4 regions of the Paenibacillus sp. MT86 genome follow, and region 2 is predicted to be linked to each of the others. Evidence: predicted binding sites of a transcription regulator. Region 2 holds the regulator's gene; each other region holds the start of a gene.
The links. Region 2 encodes Rex, which represses fermentation and respiration genes when NADH is low (regulators of the CRP and FNR family bind a similar motif). Its sites were predicted from a motif close to TTGTGAAATATTTCACAA; they were not measured.
Positions count from the first base shown of each region.

Region 1 (5,839 bases), 170 kb from region 2:
CAAAAGGCAATCGCTAAAGAATTCCATGACACATACGTAAAAACGGTGGAGCTTGCCGAAAAGCTTGAAGTACCTGTTGTCAACACATTCTCCGGCTGCCCAGGCGACCACGAGGATGCCAAATACCCGAACTGGCCGGTAGCGCCTTGGCCTAACGACTATCAAGAGATCCTGACTTGGCAGTGGGATAACAAGGTCATTCCTTATTGGACCGAGTGGGGTAAATTTGCGGCAGACCGCAATGTCAAAATCGGTTTGGAACTGCACGGCGGCTTCTCCGTTCACACGCCGGGCACGCTGCTCCGTTTGCGCGAAGCCGCAGGCGAAGTGATCGGTGCCAACCTGGATCCGAGCCACATGTGGTGGCAAGGGATTGACCCTGTTCAAGCGATTCAAATTTTGGGCCGCGAAGGAGCGATCCACCACTTCCATGCGAAGGATACTAGCATTGATCCGATTAACGTGAACAAACACGGTCTCACGGATATGCAGTCGTATGCGAACATGCTGGATCGCGCTTGGCAGTTCCGCAGCGTAGGTTACGGACACGATGTGAAGGAATGGGCGGATATGATGAGTGCTCTTCGCCTGGTTGGATATGACTATGTCGTGAGCATTGAACATGAAGACGGACTGATGTCCGTTGAAGAAGGCTTCTCCAAAGCGGTGCAAAACCTTCAGCAAGTGCTGATCGAAGAGCCGCTCGGAGAAATGTGGTGGGTCTAACAGCGTAGAGAATAACGAATAAGCAATTAGGGGGAACAGCAACATGCTTAACGTAACCATATGGAATGAATTCGTGCACGAGAAAATCCATGATGAGGTTCGGAGCGTTTATCCGACGGGCATTCACACAGCTTTGGCGGAGGGTCTGCAAAATCCGGATTTCATCATTAGAACGGCAACGCTCGACCAGCCGGAGCATGGATTGACGGACGATGTACTGGATTCAACCGATGTGCTGTTGTGGTGGGGGCATATGGCTCATGACCAGGTTAGTGACGAAATCGTAAGCAAGGTCGTAAAACGCGTGCAGGATGGTATGGGACTGATCGTTCTCCATTCCGGACATTTTTCCAAACCGTTCAAAGCTTTGATGGGCACGAGCTGCGATTTGAAGTGGCGCGAAGCAGGAGAACAGGAAATTATTTGGAGCGTGAATCCGACGCATCCGATTGCGGCGGGAATTACGGGACCGATGATCATCGAGCACGAGGAAATGTACGGGGAGTTCTTTGACATTCCGGCCCCCGATGAGCTGGTATTCGTCAGCAATTTCGAGGGCGGGGAAGTGTTCCGCAGCGGATGCACATTCAAACGCGGGCATGGGAACATTTTTTACTTCCGTCCAGGGCATGAGACCTATCCAACCTACTACAACCCCGAAGTGCTGAAAGTGATCTCCAATGCGATTAACTGGGCTCATTCCACGGCAGGCAAGCAAACGTTCGGCAACAGTCAGCCGGTTCGCGCGCTTCCCGTTTTAGTCTAAGCAATAAACAGCGCATTATCTTAATCATCAACGAACGAGCCGTTCAAGGTACAGTCCTTGTTCGGCTCGTTTTTTTGGTATGTTGGGGCTGCTTTTTCGAAATGTTTTTTGCCGGCTGGGGATAGAATATACGTGAATATGGGGTATTGTATGATATAGGAGAGGGGGGCTGTACACATGAACGAAGTACAAAGCGCACCTGTAGATCCCGCAATCATCGCCATATGCCGGGCCAGGCTCGTCCATCAACCCGTTGAGGGCTTCCTGCTCGGAAGGGGAGTCCGCTTTGCGAAAATCATGTTCATCGGGGAAGCGCCCGGAGCTCATGAAGTATTGGAAGGCAAACCTTTCGTAGGGCAGGCCGGACAAGAGATGAACGCGTACCTGGAACGTCTGAAACTGACGCGGGACCAGGTATATATTACCAGTGCCATGCGAAGCAGGCCCTACAAGGATAAAGTGCTCGTGAGGCCTTCGGGCGAGAATGTCATCAGCCGATCGAATCGCACGCCGACCAAGGCGGAAATTTTGGCGCATGCGCCTTTGCTTGATGAAGAGATCCGATGGGTCCGCCCGGACATCCTGGCACCGATGGGAAATACCGCGCTGCACCGGTTAATCGGAAGCCATGAAACGGTGACGTCGCTGCACGGCAAGCTGATGGAGGGCCCGGTTCAGCAAGCGGCAGATCCGAAAAATCCCGGAGCAGGCTATGTTTTTTCACCGGAGACCTATAAGATATTCCCTCTGTTCCATCCAGCGGCGGTGCTGTATAATAGGAAATTATCCACTTTGATTGAGGACGATTTGGATATTTTGGCTCGGATATTAGGGGGATAAGCGCTGATTTTCTGGGAAAAAGGGGCTAGGAGGTTTTCAGCTTCTCGAAAATATGCTAAAATGAAACATACTTACAATTCGTAAGTTTTCTAGATTTTTGGGTAAGCTTATGAGTTTCTATAAACAAGGTGACTTCGTAAAGAGGTGAAGGGATATGGAAGTTACAAATGTTACGATGTGTCCCCGTTTCGAATCGGCCTTTTCTTTTCTGGGCAAACGGTGGAATGGCTTGATTATTCAAACGCTGATGAGCGGGCCTAAGCGCTTTAAGGATATTTCGAATTTGATTCCGTCCATGAGCGATAAAATGCTCTCCGAGCGGATGAAGGATTTGGAATGCGAAGGCATACTGATTCGTCATGTCTATCCGGAAACTCCGGTACGTATTGAATATGAACTGACTGAAAAAGGCAAAGCACTGCGTCCGGTGATGGAGCAAATTTCATCCTGGGCAGAACAATGGGTCGACAGATGAGTCATCTTAAGACTCCCGTTGACGATTAAACCCTGGCATGAGATATCCTCATTTCAGGGTTTTTTTTCTAACCAGCATGGCTGATTTTTCGTTTCGTCCTGCAAAAATATCCGGACATGCACCAAGCTGACGCACCTTCTATATGATGTAATAATCCAGGCGGCATATCAAGGAGGCGAGCCCATGATCAAGCGAACGAATATCTCCCGGTTCCATTATGGACAAGAGGACATCTCAGAGCTTGAAAACGCTTCATTACAAGTGCTTCATATATTTGAGAAAACCAAGCGGGTGCTGAGCCAGTATGTACCGGAATCACTGTGGTCGGCCGTGTGTGGAACAAGCCCAGACGCTGTAGCATCCCTTAGCCAAGACGGCACAGCTCGGGTCGACATGTTCCAGAAGTGGGTCAAAGCTCCCGGCGGATGGAAGTTCATTGGTTATGAAACCGAAACATTGAATTCGTCTTCCGAGCAAAATAAGGGACGGATGGGAAGATTCCTGCATATGATCATCTGGTCGCTCTACGAGAAAATCGTGATGCTGCATCCCTTCCTCGGCAGCGAAGCGTTCTTCGACGGGGAGGAGCTGGACGTGATCGCCCATTATTTTGTGCCTACGTATATTAGTGCCTTACCTTTGGTGCAGCAAGGAAAAGCCTATAAGACCATTCAGGCCGGCATCGTACTGTACCAGGAGCATATCGAGGCACCTGCCGTCATCATGCAGTCGGAAGGAGGCCTTTTGGAGGGGAATTGGATGACCGGGGTGAACCTGGATGCGGGGGGATTTGCCGGAATTCGTCCCTATTTAAAAGTGCCCGGCGGCGAACGAGCCTATATGGAAGCCGAAATCATATAGCATGCGGCTGTTTAGGATAACCTTGTTCCAATCGAACAGGGTTATTTGGTATTTTTATTTAAATTTTAAAGATCAATGTGAAATTAATCACAAAAATATATGCCTTTACACGATATAATTTACTTGTAAGCAGTGGAGTACACGAGAACAAGATCACGTGTTGGGGAGGAATCAAACGATGTCCAATATAAAGAGAGATAAGTTGGTTGTCATTGGCAACGGTATTGCAGGCATAAGCACGGTCGAGCAAATCATTAAATTGGGTGGGAAATTTGACATCACCGTCATTGGACAGGAGCCTCACCCGAACTACAATCGCATTATGCTGTCCTATGTGCTGGAAGGCAGCAAAACCTTGGACGACATTGTATTGAATGACTGGAAATGGTACGAGGACAATCAGATCACCCTGCATACGGGTGTGACCGTCACCGCCATCGACGGGGAGCGCAAGGTAGTGACGGCCGATAACGGATTGACGGTTCCTTATGACAAAGTGATTATAGCTACAGGTTCGAAACCTTTTATATTGCCTGTACCGGGCAGTGATAAAGAGGGAGTTATCGGATTTCGAAACATCGCCGACTGCACGCAGATGCTTCAAGCCGCCAAGGCATACAAGAAAGCGGCCGTCATCGGCGGAGGGCTGCTGGGTCTGGAAGCCGCTAAGGGATTGGTCAGCCTGGGCATGGAGGTGACGGTGGTTCATCTCATGCAGGATTTGATGGAGAGCCAGCTGGATTCCATGGCATCGGGGATGCTGCAAAGGGAGCTGGAGCGGCAGGGCATCCGGTTCTTATTAGGCAAACAAACCACGGAAATCATGGGCGATGAGAGGGTCACGGGGCTGCGGTTCAAAGATGGGGATGAGCTTGAAGCGGAACTCGTGGTCATGGCCGTGGGGATCAGAGCGAACGTTGCTGCCGCCCAAGCGAGCGGTATCGAAGTGAACCGGGGAATCGTAGTCAACGATTATCTTCAGACCTCCTGGCCGGATGTGTATGCGGTCGGCGAATGCTGCGAGCATCGGGGGGCATGCTACGGCTTGGTTGCGCCGTTGTTCGAGCAGGGACAGGTTCTTGCCAAGCATCTCTGCGGCGTGGACGGCCAGCCTTACGAGGGCAGCATCGTATCGACGAAACTGAAAATCAGCGGCGTTGATGTATTCTCCGCAGGAGAATTCATGGAGCAGGCTGAGCACTCGGTGATCGTGGCAAAGGACGATTGGCGCAAGACTTATAAGAAAATCCTGCTGCGCGACAATATCATCGCCGGTGCGATATTGTTCGGGGATGTCAGCGATTCGGCCAGCCTTCAATCCATGATACGAAAAAAGACGGCCATGACCGAGGAGATCTATCATTCGATCATGGGCACCGAATGTGCAGGGAAAGGAACCGGCAAGGCCTTCTCGCTGGATAAGATGCCCGACGATGAAATCGTCTGCGGCTGCAACGGCGTAACCAAAAAGGCCATTGTGGATGCCGTGACGCTTCAAGGCCTCACGACGGTGGACGAAATCAAAGCTTGCACGGGAGCGACCCGTTCTTGCGGAGGCTGCAAGCCAGTCGTGGAGCAAATCCTTCAGAGCGTACTGGGCGATGGCTTTAAGACGGCAGGCAAACAAGGCATATGTCCGTGCACCACGCTCGACCGGGACGAAATCGTCGCCGAAATCAGCGCCAAGGGGCTGACTACGACGAAGGAAGTCATGCATGTTCTGAACTTCAGCAACCCTGAGGGCTGCTCGAAATGCCGTCCCGCCATCCATTATTATCTGGCGATGCTGAATCCGGTGACCCATCAGGAGGAGAGGGAGTCCCGCTTCGTCAACGAGCGGATGAACGCCAACATTCAGAAAGACGGCACTTACACGGTAGTGCCAAGAATGTACGGCGGCGTTACCACGCCGGAGGATTTGAAGAAAATTGCGGACGTATCGCTTAAGTACAATGTTAAGGTCGTTAAGGTAACCGGCGGACAGCGACTGGATCTGATCGGCGTGAAGAAGGAAGATCTGCCAAGCGTATGGGAAGAGCTGGATATGCCGTCCGGTTATGCTTATGCCAAATCGCTGCGGACCGTCAAGACCTGCGTAGGCTCCCAATTCTGCCGCTTCGGCACGCAGGATTCGATGGGCATGGGTGCATTCCTCGAGGAGAAATTCGAGC
Region 1 is NZ_CM179499.1:4,494,588-4,500,426, reverse strand. Features, by position in the region: gene AC3RCL_RS20090 (sugar phosphate isomerase/epimerase family protein) at 1-726, shown strand, start outside; gene AC3RCL_RS20085 (ThuA domain-containing protein) at 770-1,492, shown strand; gene AC3RCL_RS20080 (uracil-DNA glycosylase) at 1,670-2,332, shown strand; gene AC3RCL_RS20075 (winged helix-turn-helix transcriptional regulator) at 2,487-2,807, shown strand; gene AC3RCL_RS20070 (hypothetical protein) at 2,991-3,668, shown strand; gene nirB (nitrite reductase large subunit NirB) at 3,847-5,839, shown strand, end outside.
Region 1: the regulator Rex is predicted to act here: its motif matches at 3,744-3,761, upstream of nirB (nitrite reductase large subunit NirB).

Region 2 (5,839 bases):
GTATTTGGGGCAAACCGCCCAAGCATCCGACGTACTGATCTCCATCCTGCCCCTGGCTGACAACAGAAAGCTTCGGGCGATGATCTACAATGCGCTTGGATGCATCGAGGTGTTGAATGGACAGCAAGCAAAGGCCGAGGAACATTTTGCACTGGCAATTCATAGCGATCCAACGCTTCCCGACCCCATGATCAACCTGGAGGTCTGCAAGCAGAATCGCGGTGAGCTCCAGTACGGCAGCCAATTGATCTCTTTGCTGTAGAAATCAAGCCACAACAAGAAGCGATGCCAGAGCTCACCTTGAGACTTTGGCATCGCTTTTTGCGTACGGGAGCGGTACAGAAAGCCAGGGGATTTTTTACCCGGAATGTTCAAAACCCGCAACTTCTGGTATGCTGTTAATTAGTCTGGAGGAAAGGGATTTTATCGAAATGAAATTTGCCGTATTGGATTTTGAAACCACGGGCAACCAGTCTGCAGATGAAATCATTCAGGTTGGACTGGCCATCATCGAAGAGGATCGAAGCATATCCCGCGTATACGGCACCTATGTCAATCCCGGGATTCCGATCCCTCCTTTTATTACCGGTTTGACCGGCATTTCCGACAGTGATGTAGCGGATGCTCCGTCATTGGAAGAAATGATGATGGAGCTTGTGCCCATGCTCGACGATGTCGTATTGGTTGGACATAACGTCGCTTTTGATTTTAACTTTTTGCAAAACGCGCTCGATCGCTGCGGCTATTTACCGTTCAGCGGCCGTATTCTAGATACGATGCACTTCTTAAAAATATGCTTTCCCTCGCTCCCGTCCTACCAGCTCGGGATGGTGTCCTCTCATTTCGGCCTGGAGCATGACCGTCCGCACCAGGCGGACAGCGATGCGCTTGCCACAGCCTATGCGCTGCTGAAATGTTTGGAGGAGATCGACGAGCTTCCGCTGCTCACCATTCAGCGTTTAAGCGACCTGTTTGCCGACGAGGACAGCGATTTGGCCTGGTTCTTTGACGGCATTCGTTCCGACAGGGAGCACCGAGCCGTACAAGCGGGAGACACCCATACGTACTACCGCCAGTTTGCCTTGGCGGTGGATGATTGGAACGATATAGCACCTGTCAGAGATGAGACGGAGCCCAACCCTTTGGCCGATGTAAGCTTCGAGCAATACATGAACGATGTCCGTGAACGCCTGAAGGAAACGCTGCCTCATTATGAGAGCAGGGATGCCCAGGACATGATGTTCCAGGAAGTGATGCAGGCGCTGGATGACAATAAACATCTATTGATCGAAGCGGGCACGGGAACCGGCAAATCCCTTGGATATTTGCTGCCGTCGATCTATCAAAGCGTGAAGCAGGAACAGAAGGTTATGGTGAGCACGCATACGATCAACCTTCAAGAACAGCTGCGTGACCGGGATATTCCCCTGCTCACCCAGGTTGTTCCTTTTCCTTTTAAGGCGGCCATTTTCAAGGGCAGGGGACATTATTTGTGTTTGAGAAAATTTGAACATAAAATAAATAGAAGAGATTTTCATTCCCCGAAGGAAGACGTAATCACGGCGGCCCAGATGCTGGTCTGGCTGACCCAGACGGAGAACGGGGATGATGAAGAGCTAAACCTTGGCGGACGCGGAGGGGATTTCTGGGAGACCATATCCAGCGATTCGGATTCTTGCCTCGGACGCGCCTGTCCTTGGTTCCGCAAATGCTACTATCACAGGGCCAAGCATGAAGCAGGCATCGCGGATGTCGTCATTACGAACCATTCGAAGCTGTTCACCGACGTGAAGGCGAATCATCAGCTGCTGCCAAGCTATGAGCGCCTCGTCATCGACGAAGCGCATCATCTTGAGGATGTCGCCGGCAAGCACCTTGGCTTGCAGATGAAGTATTTTTCGGTGGTCCATACCTTGACCCGTTTGTACAAAGACAGCCGAAGCGGGCAGCTCCCGGCTCTGCGCCAGCTGCTGCAAGCTTCGCCGCACGAGAAGGCAGTCGAATGGTCTTCCGTCATCGACCGTTTGTATCCGGACCTCATTACCGCAAAAGAGAACTGGGATCGGCTCAGCGATCAATTGTTCGGACTGCTTCCGGAACGCGGAGACGCTTCTCCGGGAGATGCCGGCCAATTCTCGCTCCGCCTGTCCCCGCTTAAGAAGCCGAAGGATTGGGATTCGATGGCCGAACTGGAGCATCAAATTCATCTGACGCTGGGCGATGTCGTGCGCAAGGGCGATAAGCTGATCGCCGAAATGAAGGAAGATTTGGATGACTACAGCGCGGACAGCCTGTTAACCGACCTATCGGGCCTATTTAAGGACCTGGCCTCGCATCGCGAAGACCTGCGCTCCTTCATGGCCCTGAACGATGAGGGCACGGTATACTGGATGGAGGCGAACGGCAATTTCCGCAGCAAATCGCTGCAGTTGTATGCCGTGCCCGTCGACGTGAGCGCTCATCTGAAGGAATTGTTTTTTGACAAGAAACAAAGCGTGATTCTGACATCGGCGACCTTGTCGGTGGACAAATCGTTTCAGTTCATGATCGAAAACCTGGGTCTTCAGGAAGCGGCTGAAGCGGGGAACCTGAACACGGTTCAGCTCCCGTCCCCGTTTAATTACAGGGAACAGGCCCTTCTTGTCGTGCCGCGCGATTTTCCGAGCGTGAAGGGATCGGTCGGGGATGCACTCTTTGTGAATACGCTCGTGAAGTCTTTGGCCGATACGGCCGTCGCTACGCATGGCCGCATGCTCGTCCTGTTCACTTCGTACCGGATGCTGCGCCAGGTGCACGAGCCGCTGAAAGAAGCGCTGGCATCAAGCGACATCACGGTATTGGGACAAGGTATGGACGGAACCAGCCGTACCAAGTTAATCCGAAGATTTCAGGACAGCAGCGCTTCCGTGCTGCTGGGCACCAGCTCCTTCTGGGAAGGGGTAGACATCCCGGGTGAGGCGCTGACTTGTCTTGCCATCGTCCGGCTGCCGTTCCAGCCGCCGAATCACCCCTTGGTCGAGGCCAAGAGCGAACTGCTGCAGCAGCAGAAGAAGAATCCCTTCATGAAGCTTTCGGTTCCGCAAGCGGTCATTCGTTTCAAACAGGGGTTTGGGCGTCTGGTGCGAACAGCACAAGATAAAGGGATCGTGATCGTGTACGATACGCGGGTCATTGAATCCTATTACGGGAAGTATTTCTTATATTCCTTGCCGGGGCCGAAGATGGAGCATATGCCGACAGAGGGGATCGTTCCCCGAATTTCGGAATGGCTGCAGGAAGAGGCAAGCGCGGGAAACCAAGCGGAATAAAGTGAAACCAAGCACGATCAACAAAAAAAGATGTAGTTATTAACCTATTATTAGGGGGAGCATGCATGAAATCGGAAAAAATTTCGGAAGCCGTGGTCCGCAGATTACCTGTATACTTGCGCTATTTGAATGAGCTTCAGAAGAGGGAGGTTTCCACGGTTTCCTCCCAGGAGCTGGGACAGAAGCTGGACCTCAATCCTGCTCAAATTCGTAAGGACCTGGCGTATTTCGGTGATTTTGGACGGAAAGGGATCGGATATGATGTTTCTTATCTGATCGAGAAGATTCGCCAGATTCTGAAGCTGGACCAGAAGATCAATGTCGCATTGGTCGGGGCCGGTAATCTTGGACATGCATTATCGAATTACAATGCATTCCTGAAGGATAATATGAAGATTGTGGCGATTTTCGATTCGTATTCTCCCAAAGTTGGTATGAAAATTAACAATTTGGTCGTACAGCCGATGGAAGAGCTGGAGAAGACGGTTCATGAGCACGGCATTCGAATCGGGATTATTACCGTTCCGGATTTCGAAGCGCAGAACGTAGCGAATCAGCTTATCGCCTCAGGGATCGAGGCGATTCTGAACTTTGCGCCAACCATCCTGAAAGCCCCAGCCCATATCCGGATTCATACGGCTGATTTTACAACGGATTTGCAAAGTTTGGCCTATTATTTGGATAACGGCAAGGAGGATGCAGCACATGACAACAACGAAGTGGATGGTTAAGAACGGAACGTTTGCAGTACTGGAGGAAGGCCAATCCGTGCTTCGCGGATACCTGGTGGTTGAGAACGACCGGATCACGTACCTGGGCGAGGAGGAGCCCGTCGTGGAAGAGGGGACAGAAATTATCGACGGAACCCATCTGTTCTTCCTGCCCGGATTGGTGAACACGCATGGACATGCCGCCATGTCGCTTCTTCGCGGCTATGGGGACGATCTGGCACTGCAGGTATGGCTTCAGGAAAAAATGTGGCCGATGGAAGCCAAATTCACGTCAGACGACGTATATTGGGGCACATCGCTCTCCGTGCTGGAGATGATCAAGGGCGGAACCACGACGTTTGTGGATATGTATGACCATATGGATCAGGTCGCGAAGGTTGTCCAGGACTCGGGAATGCGCGGCGTCCTGACGCGCGGCGTAATCGGTTTATGCCCGCCCGAGGTACAGCAGCAGAAGCTGGATGAGGCGGTGGCATTCGCGAAGGATTGGCATGGCAAGGCTGACGGCAGAATTACGACGATGATCTCGCCGCACGCGCCTTATACCTGCCCGCCGGATTTCATCGAAAAATTCGTTCAAGCATCCCATGACTTGAACCTGCCTTTGCATACCCATATGTCCGAAACGGAAACTGAAGTGGCTCAGAACGTTAAGGATTACGGGCTTCGCCCCGTTGCCCATTTGGAGAAGCTGGGCATGTTCTCCCGTCCTACGCTCCTTGCGCATGCCGTTCATCTGACCGATGAGGAAATCGAAGTCTTGGCCAAGCATCAAGTAGCCGTATCGCATAATCCCGGAAGCAATTTGAAGCTTGCCAGCGGAGTCGCCCGCGTACCTGCGCTGCTGAAAGCCGGCGTAACGGTGTCGCTCGGTACCGACGGACCTGCTAGCAACAATAACCTGGATATGTTCGAAGAGATGCGGCTGGCTGCCCTGATCCATAAAGGAGTAAGCGGGGATCCGACGGCCATTCCGGCCTCCGAAGCGCTCCGAATGGGCACGGTATACGGAGCCAAGTCCGCTTTCCTTGAGGATATCGGTATGCTCGCGGTTGGGATGAAGGCCGATATGATCGCATTGAATACGGATCAGGCGCATTTCCTTCCACGGACCGACTATATTTCTCACGCGATCTACTCTGCCAGCGCGAAGGATGTAGAGCATGTATGGGTTGACGGCAAGCAGGTGGTGAAGAATGGCGCGAGCCTTACTCTCGACGAGGAACGCATCCGCCGGGAAGCGCAGCGTGCATTTGAGCGTCTTACAACCCTCTAGGGAATAATCAAGGGGAGCGAGGAAGACGGATTTGAAGAAAAAAACGAAGTGGATATTGCTGAGCGTGTCCGGCGTCCTGCTATTATTGCTTGGCCTACAGCTCTATTATTCCTATGTTATGAAAGATACGTGGAATGAAGAAAGAATGGCGATCCTTGCAGCGAAACAGCATGGCCAATTGGTCTCGTCCGACAAGACCTATAAATCGGTATGGGGCGAGGACAATAACTATTGGGTGGTCAGCGGGAAAGATAAAGACAATCAAGACCGCATGGTCTGGGTGAAGTTTACGGACGATAACGTTCCTGTTGAAGGGACAGATGCCGTTCAGTCGGTGTTATTGAATACGGGCATGTCAGAGGCCGTGATGCGGGACCAGATCCGTAACGAAATGCCGGGTGCGGTCATCAAGCGATTGCTGCCGGGAATGTATGAAGGCGAGTATGCCTGGCAGCTGCAATATGAAAACAACGGTCAGCGCGGCTACAGATTCTATCGTTTTCAAGACGGAAACGCCATCGGAA
Region 2 is NZ_CM179499.1:4,321,961-4,327,799, reverse strand. Features, by position in the region: gene AC3RCL_RS19160 (hypothetical protein) at 1-262, shown strand, start outside; gene dinG (ATP-dependent DNA helicase DinG) at 432-3,308, shown strand; gene AC3RCL_RS19150 (redox-sensing transcriptional repressor Rex) at 3,374-4,039, shown strand; gene AC3RCL_RS19145 (amidohydrolase) at 4,014-5,315, shown strand; gene AC3RCL_RS19140 (cell wall elongation regulator TseB-like domain-containing protein) at 5,347-5,839, shown strand, end outside.

Region 3 (5,839 bases), 540 kb from region 2:
ATAAATAATCGACAGAGATCCTTGCTTTAGACAGGTTATGGAATTGGATGAGACCATTTGTAACGAGCGTAATGGGTGGCGGATCTAGATATCGTTTGATGAACGGCCACTTCAGGCTCAGCCATGTTGCCGTAACATACAACACAATGATCACGATGGTGGTGATCATCGATCCTTCCAAGCCCAATCCCTCGTCTGAAAGCGGGTGAGCAATTATATTGCCGAGAATGAGAGCGACAATGAAATCTAGAAATCTTAATTGGGATATGGAGCGCTGCCCCATTGCTTTCGTTACTAAAAGTAAAAACACAAAGCTAACGATGCCTCTTAAGATCCATTGGACGGACGTCAGCGTTTCTTGGCTTTCAAAAAAATCCAATTCCTTCAGCCCTTTCCCACAAAATCTGACATATTCAGTAAGTTCCCCTTATGCTTCAATCTCTATACAAGATCGAGTATATAAGGGAGATCATAAATCAAATAAAAAAAGAAGAAATACATCAGCGTATTTCTTCTTCCTTGCAAAATAAAATTAAAGAATTAGGAGAGTTTCGGTTATCCTATTGCTTATTTTCTTTGGAATACAAGGTTTCTTCAGCAACCTGTGCTAGTTCCTCAGCCTTGATGCTAATCTCATGAATCGTTGCCGAGAACTCCTGAATCGTCCTTGACTGGGTATCGGTCAGCGTGTGGATATCGGCAAAAGCATGATTTAGCCGCTGCAAAAATTCTTGAATATTCTTGGTGATGCCATTAATCTGGTCCACGTTCTCTTTGGAGCTTGTCGCCAGCTTCCGAATCTCATCGGCAACGACCGAGAACCCCCTACCGACTTCCCCAGCCCTTGCCGCTTCGATAGAAGCATTAAGGCCTAACATGCTGCTCTGATCCGAAATTTCCTTGACGACGGTGGAAATCTTGCCGATCTGCTGCGCACTGGAGCTAACCTCCGACATTTGGCCGGTTACGTCCGACACCCGATCGGTAAGGCGAGCGATGGATTGGTTAATATCTTCAATGGATGCGGTGGTCTGCTCGACAATCGCGGAAAAGCTCTCGGCCATCTCAAACAGCATATTCGCTTTTTCTAGGCTTGTACCCATGCCTACGCCGCCGATTACCCTGCCAAACTCGTCATGCAGCGGGATCGCCCGTGCAGCAAGCGGAAATCCAAACAGCTCTTTCGGAACGACTGCCGATATAGCTTTATTATTGCGGATGGCATCGGTTACGATATCCCCCTCCACGAGCGGGTCCCCAGGCTTGACGTTCAGCGAAAAGGTTCTTCCCGGAATGTTGATGATGAGCTTCTCCGTGTCGTAAATGCCAATCGTGATGTCATCATTCGTAAGACTTTTCAGAAGTGGAGCTACCTTGACAAAGGCCCCTATCATCTCGTGCTGTGTTTGTTCTTCAGTTACATTGCTCATGCTATCTCCCCCAACCCTTCATACGGGTGCTATTGTCCGCCATACCGTGTCCTTAAGCTTATTGGCGTATCATTGGGAACTGCATCTTCCCTTCTGATCACGATATTTATCGTCCGAATGCAGCGAATCGTTGAGTAGGATGACGGGCTGGAACAATAAATATCCCTTCCTCATTCGGTGAGGAAGGGACGTTGTCGAAAGGTTATACCGCTTGGCGCAGCCGCTCAAACAATATGTTGTTTTCCAGATGGATATGCTCGAAGGTATCCTTTTCAAGCATGGCTAACCGTTGAAAGACAAGCCGATACGTACCGCAGGCATCAGCCGGAAGCTCGAAATCGGATGTTACGTCCCGGAGCTCCTGCAGCAAGCTGCCGGCATGAGCATGTTCATGTTCCAGTTCGGATAAGTGCGGCTTAAGCTCTGCTGCCGCTTGGTGGCTAGGGTCCGCCACAAATTTCAAGATGAGCGGAAATACATGTTCGTCCTCGTCCTTCGTATGCTCCAGCAGCTCCTTTTTCAATTCCGAGAAGAGCTCCTGCACGCGAAGCAGCTCGGGATGATGCTCTCCATGCACACGGGCCAATTTCGTTACATAGGGCGTTAATGCCGGTAATTCATCACGGAGGAAGGCATGATGTTTTTGTTGGATGTGATCAATCAGTTCGGATTCCTTCAATGAAGCGGGACGGCTTTCCTGGTAATCGGCAAACTTGCTCTCTACGGACCGAATCTGCTCCAGAACGGCGGCTGGATCCAAAAGACGCTGCTTGGCTGCCTCTTCCAAAGGCACCTGGCCGCCACAACAAAAATCGATGCGGAGGGATCGAAATAAATCCGCGGTTTGCGGGATGGATGTCACAATATCGGATACTTGGCTCTGAAGCGTGAATGAACTCATATTCAAACCTCCCTAGACTTAATACGTGTTTGTGAACTTTTTCACTCTTACAACTCAAGTATATGAAACTCCCATCCCCGCACATGTGATTGCAGTCATACTGAAATGTAACACTATGTGAACGATAGTATCGAAAGGACCACGGTAGCCAGGACAACAACAAACAGGGATGAAATCATCCCTGTTTTGTTCTCAAAGCTGCCCCGTTTCTTCGTCATCGTTCACATTACTCGGCCTTCGGACCGATGCCTGTCTTCGCCGAGATATTGACTATAAGCTTTAATTCGGGCTGGAAATTCCACTTATTCTGCAGAGTCGGTAACCGCGCCTCTCGATGCTGAGGACACTAATTTTGCATATTTGTACAATACGCCCGTGGAAACTTTGAGTGGAGGCTGCTGCCATGCTTGTGCCCTTGCAGCCAATTCGGAATCCGATACGTCGAACGTCATTTCTTGCGTTTCGCTGTCGATCGTGATCATGTCTCCATTCCTCAGCAGCGCGATCGGCCCGCCTACCTGTGCTTCAGGCGCTACGTGACCGACAACGAACCCATGCGAGCCGCCCGAGAATCTGCCGTCCGTAATCAGCGCAACCTCTCCGCCAAGACCCTTGCCTACAATGAGTGCCGTGACCGACAGCATCTCCGGCATACCCGGGCCGCCCTTAGGACCGCAATAACGAATGACTAACACGTCGCCCTTGCATATTTCATCTCTCAAAATCGCTTCGGTTGCATCCTCCTCGCTGTCATACACCTTGGCCGGTCCGACAAAACGCAGCTTCTTCATACCCGACATTTTGGCGACCGCACCTTCTGGCGCGAGATTGCCTCTTAATACAACCAATGGCCCGTTCGGCTTCAGCGGCTTATCAATGGGGCGAATGATTTCCTGGCTGCCCTCTAACGGCGCAGCTTCCGCCAGATTCTCTGCCAATGATTTACCTGTGACCGTTAGACAATCGCCATGCAGAAGCCCCTCGGCGAGCAATAATTTCATGACGCCCGGTACGCCGCCGACTTCGTTTAAGTCCTGCATGGCATGTCGTCCGCTTGGCTTCAGGTCTGCAAGGTGGGGAACTCGCAAACGGATTCGCTCGAAATCGTCTAACGTCAAATCTACGCCAACCGAATGAGCGATCGCAAGCAAATGCAGGAACGCGTTGGTTGAACCGCCCAAAGCCATGACGACGGTTATCGCATTCTCAAACGCTTTTTTGGTCATGATGTCCCTGGGATAGATTTCTTGCTCCAACAAGGAGAGGACCTGCCTTCCAGCCGCAGCGCATTCCGCTGCTTTGTCTGGTGAAATAGCCGGCGTGGAAGAGGAACCGGGCAGGCTCATCCCCATGGCTTCTGCCGCAGCGGCCATCGTATTGGCTGTATACATGCCCCCGCAAGAGCCCGGTCCCGGGCAGACGCTGCATTCCACCTTATGTAACTGCTCCTCCGTCATTTTTCCGTCATGATATTGCCCGACCGCTTCGAAAGCCGTGACGATATCCACGTTCTTGCCATCGAGCTTCCCGGGCTGTATCGTACCGCCGTAAACATAAACCGCAGGAAGATTCATCCGTCCGATTGCCATCAGGCAGGCGGGCGTATTCTTGTCGCAACCGCCGATCGCCACCAGACCATCGAAACGTTCGGCCCCCGTCACGATCTCAATCGAATCTGCGATGGCTTCTCGGCTGGGCAGGGAGAACAGCATGCCGCCGTGTCCCATCGAAATGCCATCCGAAACCGTGATCGTGTTGAAAATAAGCGGAGCGCCGCCATGGTTGCGTACCCCTTGCTTGGCCTCTATGGCTAGCTTGTCGATATGCATATTACAAGGGGTCACTTCGCTCCAAGTGCTGGCTACGCCAATCATCGGTTTCTTAAAATCCGCATCCGTGAAACCAACAGCCCGCAGCATCGCCCTGTTCGGTACCCTGTTGACGCCCTCACTGATTACCTTACTGCGAATGCGTAAATCTTTTTTGTTTGTCATCCTTCCTTCTCCCCTCTATTTAGAGTAACCCGTGTAGTTCCTGCATGGGACGCATGAAGTTTTGTTTCATCATAGCTTGCGCCCGATCACCGTCCTTCTGCTCGAAAGCGCTGATGATCGAGGCATGCTCATCGACTGAAGCCTGTGCGGCAGCAATCGGCTGTTTTAAGAACACGTACTTAAACCGCCGGATATGCATCTGAAGCGAGGCACTATATGCAGCGACATAAGGATTATCTGACAGCTCCACGATGAAATTATGAAACTGTTCATCCAACTCCATGGCTTGATAAGCTTGCCCGCTCTTCATGGCATTTTCAAAATCCAGATTCATCGCCCGCAATTGCTGGATCTGCTCCGGAACAATGATGGTAGTGGTCACTTCGGCAGCCAATGCTTGAAGAACGGCCATGGTCGAATACATCTTAAAGATATCTTCCCTTTCAATGGCCGTAACTTTTGTTTCTTTCCCGGGGTGCGTGGACACGAGTCCTTGTACTTCAAGCAGTTGAAAAGCTTCCCGGATGGGCGTTCGGCTTACGCCAAGCGATTCCGCCAATTCGGCGTCGAGCAATTTCTCGCCGGGCTGAAGCGTGCCATCGATAATCCACCGTTGAATTTGGGAGAAGGCTCTTTCTTTTGCGGTCATCCGTACGGGAGAGACATAATTCTTAGGAACTGGCATGGCTTATCATCCTTACTCTTCAAGTTTGTTATATGCAATATATCGCATTCATATATTAAATACAATACTTAGAGGGCTTCGTTTGATAAAAATAACAAACAGAGGAAATACTTAATCAAACTATCCAACAGCTAAGGACCACCGTTTAAACAAGTGAGGTGTAAACAACAATGCCATTTTCCACATGGACGGGTTCAAACCAATCCCGTAACGAAGTCTCTTCCAACTCAAATAATGCAAGTTCAGATGGCCGGAACATATCGGAGAGCTTAGAAGAGACCACATCCGAAATCAAGAAAATTCTCGGCGATAACGACGATTTTATGATACATCCCTTCCATGTGTTCGGGCAGCATCCGGCCGTATTGTTTTATTTCTCCGATATGACGGATCACGCCGTCATTAATAATACTTTATTAAGACCACTTAAATATGGACCTCGCCATCTCGATGTTTCAGACCTCCCTCGCCATGCGTTGATGGACACTTTGATGAAGGATACGCTTTATCACAGCGAAGGATACGCGGAACGAAAAATCTCCGTGCTCACCGACAATCTTCTAAGGGGACAGTCTGTCGTAGCGATCGAAGGGCTGGACGAGGCCATTATCATTGATACACGAAAAATATCGCAGCGTTCAATAGAGCAGCCGGCGACGGAACAGGTGATCCGCGGGGCCCGGGAAGGATTCATCGAGACGCTCGGCACCAACATTTCCCTGCTCCGCTACCGGCTGCAAACGCCGGATTTCCGCGTGAAATCCATGGAGATCGGAACGAAAACGAAATCCAAGGTTGCGGTCTGTTACATGGATGGCATCACCAATCC
Region 3 is NZ_CM179499.1:3,778,781-3,784,619, forward strand. Features, by position in the region: gene AC3RCL_RS16705 (DUF421 domain-containing protein) at 1-379, opposite strand, end outside; gene AC3RCL_RS16710 (methyl-accepting chemotaxis protein) at 561-1,430, opposite strand; gene ric (iron-sulfur cluster repair di-iron protein) at 1,633-2,331, opposite strand; gene ilvD (dihydroxy-acid dehydratase) at 2,634-4,325, opposite strand; gene AC3RCL_RS16725 (GntR family transcriptional regulator) at 4,345-5,010, opposite strand; gene AC3RCL_RS16730 (spore germination protein) at 5,181-5,839, shown strand, end outside.
Region 3: the regulator Rex is predicted to act here: its motif matches at 2,361-2,378, upstream of ric (iron-sulfur cluster repair di-iron protein).

Region 4 (5,839 bases), 170 kb from region 2:
GAATACGCCCTGGTTATGCGTTTTGCGGATGCCGTTGAAGATATCCACAACCGCCTGCGGCATTTCGAAGCCGTATGCGTTGCACGCATCAATCATCATCCGGATGCCCCCGAAAGGCTGAATCGAGCGTTTGAACGGCTCGTCGGTCTGCACGCCGACGATCTGTTCTTTATCCTTATCCAAGTAGCCGGGCCGGTGGGAGGTGATGGTGGAAGGCGTATGGACATCCACGTCCAAAACCCCGCCGTTATCCCGCTCCTTCTTGGTTAAATCCGATACGATATCCCACAGTGCCTTGGTGTTGTCCGTAGGTCCCGCCAAGAAATCATCAGAGCCATAATAAGGGGTAATATTCTCTGCAATAAAATCATTAACGTCAACGCGCTTGGTCCATTTACCTGATTTAAAACCTTTCCAGCCAACTTCTTTTTCAATCACCGACATATTGAATCCCTCCTAGATTATGCTGCAGCCTGCAGGGACTGGCGGGGACACACATTGATCTATCTCAGATCTTAAATGTGATTATTTTCAAGATCAATGGCATCTCTGCCCCGCCATGTGCCTTCAAGCTTCTATATCAAAGATCTGAGATTCAGCTTTCTGCTACACCTTTATTGTAGTCCTGTTGATCCGCAGCATCTGTGATAAAAATCACAAAGTTGTGGTTATCCGTGATTTTTATCACTCTGATTCCGGGCTCCCCTGGCTTCTACCACCATTTATAATGGAATTTAGGATCATCCTTCTGTCCCATTCCTGTTTAGAAACGTCCATAGAAGGCGTTGCGATATACTTCTGCCAGCTCCGTCACCAGCGGCAGCTTCGGATTGCTGGTCGTGCACTGATCTTCGAAAGCCCGGTCCGCCAAATGCTCGACGTTTCTCTCGAAGTCCTGAGGATCGATGCCAAGCTGCTGGAACGATTCCTCGATGCCGAGCTTGCTGTTCAGCTCGCGGATGGCGGCGATCAGGCTGTTTACGCCCTCCTCCGTCGTTCTTGCCGGCAGTCCAAGAATCCGTGCGATCTCGGCATATCTTTCATCGGCCACAAAGTGGGTGTATTTCGGCCATGCCGCGAATTTCGTCGGCTTCTTGGCATTGTAGCGAATGACGTGCGGCATCAGTATGGCATTGGTCCGTCCGTGCGCCGTATGGTACTGTCCGCCCCATTTATGCGCCAGACTGTGGTTGATGCCCAGGAACGCGTTCGCAAAGGCCATGCCTGCAAGCGTCGAAGCATTATGCATTTTCTCGCGGGCGAGTTTGTCGCCGGTCAGCGCCGATTGCTCAAGATACTGGAACACCAGCTGTATGGCTTTGATGGCAAGCCCATCCGTGTAATCGCTGGCCATCACCGATACGTAGGCTTCAATCGCATGCGTCAGGACGTCCATGCCGGTATCGGCCACCGCCGTTTTAGGCAAGGTGTATACGAATTCCGGATCGATGATCGCCACGTCCGGCGTCAGCTCATAGTCTGCCAGCGGGTATTTGGTATTTCCCTGCACTTTGTCCGTGATGACGGCAAACGAAGTTACTTCCGAGCCCGTTCCCGACGTTGTCGGAATGGCTACGAATTTCGCCTTTCGTCCCAGCTTCGGATATTTATAGACCCGTTTGCGGATATCCATGAATTTTTGCTTCAGGTTGTTGAAATCCGTATCCGGATATTCATAGAACAGCCACATCGCTTTTGCGGCATCCATAGGCGATCCGCCTCCGAGGGCGATGATGCAGTCCGGCTGGAACCGTTCCAGCATCTCCGTCCCCCGTTCCACGGTCGTTGTCGAAGGATCCGGCTCGACTTCCGAGAACACCTCGATGGCTACCGGCACTCTGCGCTGACGCAGGTAATGCTCTACCCGCTCCACATATCCCAGCTTCACCATCATCGGGTCGGTTACGATCGCGACGCGGGTGATGTCAGGCATTTTGGCGAGATACTGCGTCGAGCCTTTTTCAAAGTAAATTTTGTCCGGCACTTTAAACCACTGCATATTCACGGTTCTGCGGTTCACCCTTTTCACGTTGATGAGATTGACGGCCGTCACGTTAGACGACGTGGAATTCCGGCCATACGAACCGCAGCCGAGCGTCAGCGATGGCAGGTTCGTGTTGTAGATATCCCCGATCCCGCCTTGCGAGGAAGGCTGGTTGACCAGGATGCGGCAGGTCTTCATGCGATCCGAGAATTTCAGGATGACGTCTTCATTGTTCGAGTGGATGACCGACGAGTGGCCCATGCCGCCAAAAGCTACCATCTCTTCGGCGCGCGCGATGCCCTCTTCCGCATCTTTCACTTTATAGCAGGCCAGCACCGGGCTCAGCTTCTCGGCGGACAACGGATAAGCAGGACCGACTCCCTCCAGCTCGGCGACCAGGATCTTGGTGCTTTCCGGTACCTCAAAGCCGCAAGCCTCGGCAATCTTGGCTGCCGGCTGTCCGACGATGGTAGGATTGACGGCGCATTTATCCGCTACCATGGCATGCGCAGTCAGCTTCGCCAGCTCTTCCTTGTTCACGAAATAACAGCCGCTGGCGATCATTTTTTTCTTCACGGTATGATAGATCGGCTCCTCTATAATGACGGCTTGCTCGGATGCGCAGATCATGCCGTTATCAAACGTCTTGGATAGAATCAAGTCGTTCACCGCTTGATCGAGGTCCGCGCTTTTCTCGATGAAGCACGGCACGTTGCCGGGACCTACGCCGAGGGCAGGCTTGCCGCAGCTGTATGCTGCTTTGACCATCGCCGATCCGCCCGTAGCCAGAATGCAGGCAACGTCAGGATGGTTCATGAGCGTATTGGTTTTATCCATGGAAGGAGCCTCGATCCACTGGATGCAGTCGGCCGGAGCGCCTTGTTTCACGGCGGCGTCCCGCAGGATGAGCGCGGCCTCCCTGCTGCATGCCTGCGCGGATGGATGGAAACCGAAGATGATCGGGTTTCTTGTTTTGATGGAGATCAGCGCCTTGAATATGGTGGTCGAGGTCGGATTGGTTACCGGTGTGATCCCCATGATGATCCCGATCGGCTCCGCAATTTTTTGGAAGCTGTCATAGGCATTGTCTTCGATGATACCTACCGTTTTGTCGTACTTGATGCTGTTGTGGATATACTCCGTGGCAAACAGGTTTTTGATGATTTTGTCTTCATACACGCCGCGGCCCGTTTCTTCAACCGCCATTTTCGCCAGCTGCATGTGCTTCTCAAGTCCGGCCATGGCCATGGCCTGCACAATTCCGTCGACTTGCTCCTGATCGAGTTTCATAAACTTTTCTTTTGCCCGATTCGCCTTGTCGATCAGACCTTGAATGTACTCTGCTGCCGTTTGTCCCTTCACTTCAACCGTTGTTCCTTTGCTCACAGCCATATCTCTCATCCTCCCATGGTTCATGTTCTTTTTTGTCTACGCTTCGATCGTAACACAGACGCTCCTTAAATCATGTGAAATATTTCACAATATTAAAATTTATCTTTTCTGTGTGATTTATACCTGTCTTTTCCCTCTTTCAAGTGAAAGAGATCACAATGTTTGAAAATTCGCCATGATTTCCCTCTTGTTCCGCCCCACAAGTGAATGTTTTCACGTTATAATGTATTTAAAGATTAAACAGATCAAATTTTAGGATGTTAGGGGATACCACCATGAAAACTGTAGACCATGTAATGGAAATCGAAAACTTAGGGAACACGCAGTGCTTCTCGGAACAAAACCGCAACCGTCTGCTGGTCACCATGAAGGAAAGGGTACTCCCTGAAGGATCGCATTTGTTCTGGGAAGGCGACTTCGCCGACAAGCTGTACTTCGTTAAACAAGGAAGAATTAAATTAACCAAATCGACGGATGAAGGCAAAGAGCTTATTCTATATATGTACCATCCAGGAGACATGGTCGGGCAAGCCGATCCATTCTTCAGCAACAACCACAGTTTTTCGGCAGAGGTGCTTGAGGACAGCGTAGTCGGGGTCATCGAGCACAAGGACCTTGAGCTATTGATCTGCCAGCATTGCGACTTCGCGATTGATTTCATGAAGTGGATGGGTATACACCACCGCATCACGCAGACCAAATTCCGTGATCTCATGATGTACGGCAAGCCCGGCGCATTAACGTCGACGCTGATTCGTCTGGGCAATACCTACGGGCAGCATCAAGAGGATGGCACCATTCTCATCAACAAAAAGATCACCCACACCGATCTTTCGAACATGATCGGGGCCACCCGCGAAAGCGTGAACCGGATGCTGAGCGATCTTCGCAAAAAGGACGCCATCGAATATGCCGGCGGCATGATTGTTATCAAAGATCTGCCGATGCTGCAGGAAATATGCCACTGCGAGCTGTGTCCGAACGAAATCTGCCGGATTTGATCCGCCTAAAGCCCCTTCGGTGCATAATATATGGGCATCTGCTTACAATAAGCCTTGTCTTTCCAATCCAAATCAAAGGGAGTGCTCAGCATGCGTGAAGGTTTGATTCCTGCAGTTCTTGGAACCGTGGTTTCTGCTTCGGGTGCCGCTCTGCTTTGCAGCAGGTATAAATTCGCTGCAACCGGTATTCTAGGCTTCGGACTGGCTCATATGGTGCTTGGTGCGATCGACCTGGTGGAACATCGGTAAACGATTTGGAAGGCAAGATTCTCACGGCTGTCCTTTCAGTTCAATGACTGAGGAGGACAGCTTATTTATGCTGTTGCCCTCCTGCTCCCTTCAGCGATGACATATCCAAAAAAAGCGGATTTCCCAAAAGAACATTACATCTGACGGGGAGCCCACTATTTCTGTTTGGGGACGTTCCGTGTGCGCATCGTTCCTCCCATTGCCTTTGTCCCAAATTTCTTGGAATGGTTGTGTCTTTACAAAAAAAGAAACCGTTGCTTGGCGAATGGACGAATGACAGACCATTAACCAAGAACGGTTTCTTTGTTTATTCACCAGGTTGGACTTTTTCTGACAATGAACTAGGAGGATGGAATTCCTCCGTTTCACCGCCTATCACAGCTTACTTTTGCTTGTTCCCTTTTCCCGAAGAGATAAACCAGTAAGCCATGCCTACAAACAACCCGCCGCCAATGATATTCCCCAGCGTGACCGGCACCATGTTGCTTATCCAGCCGCCGATGGATACCGTCTCGGGATGTCCCGGCAATATCGTCGCCAGCGTCAGAAGCGACATGTTCGCTACGCTATGCTCATACCCTGTCGCAATGAAGGCAAACAGGCACCACCATATTAAAATCAGTTTCGTGGTTTCTCCTTTGGCCCGAATCCCCATCCACAGGGCCAGACATACAAGCCAGTTACATAATATGCCTCTAAAAAACAGCTCCATGAACGGATCGTTCATTTTCTTGGCCGCAGCCGTGAAGATGAGATGATCGGGCGGCAGCCCTTTGAACAGGCCGGAAGCGTAAACCAGATAGCTGAGCAGGATCGCTCCCGCCAAATTGCCGATAAACACAAGGCCCCAGTTTTTCAGCGTGTCCCCCATCGTCGTTCGTTTGGATAACGTGCTTATCGTAAAAAACATATGATTTCCGGTGAACAGCTCTGAACCGGCAAACACAACCAACGTGAGCGCAATCCCGAATGCGGCTCCCATGACGAGGGACTGGAAAGGCGAACCGGCGGCTGCCAGCGGCGCGCCCAGCTTAAAGATTAATACGATCCCAATGCCGACATAAGCGCCGGCTAGCATGGCCGATACCATGTAACGCAGCAAGTTGTTGTTCATCTGCTCTTTTTTCGCAACCGCGGCATTGACGACGGCTTCCACATCATTGTTAAACATGGGTTACCACCTCTTGGTTTCGTCTGTTGAAGCTGCTTATTA
Region 4 is NZ_CM179499.1:4,487,887-4,493,725, forward strand. Features, by position in the region: gene pflB (formate C-acetyltransferase) at 1-444, opposite strand, end outside; gene adhE (bifunctional acetaldehyde-CoA/alcohol dehydrogenase) at 764-3,376, opposite strand; gene AC3RCL_RS20045 (Crp/Fnr family transcriptional regulator) at 3,652-4,377, shown strand; gene AC3RCL_RS20050 (hypothetical protein) at 4,468-4,626, shown strand; gene AC3RCL_RS20055 (formate/nitrite transporter family protein) at 5,009-5,797, opposite strand.
Region 4: the regulator Rex is predicted to act here: its motif matches at 3,449-3,466, upstream of adhE (bifunctional acetaldehyde-CoA/alcohol dehydrogenase).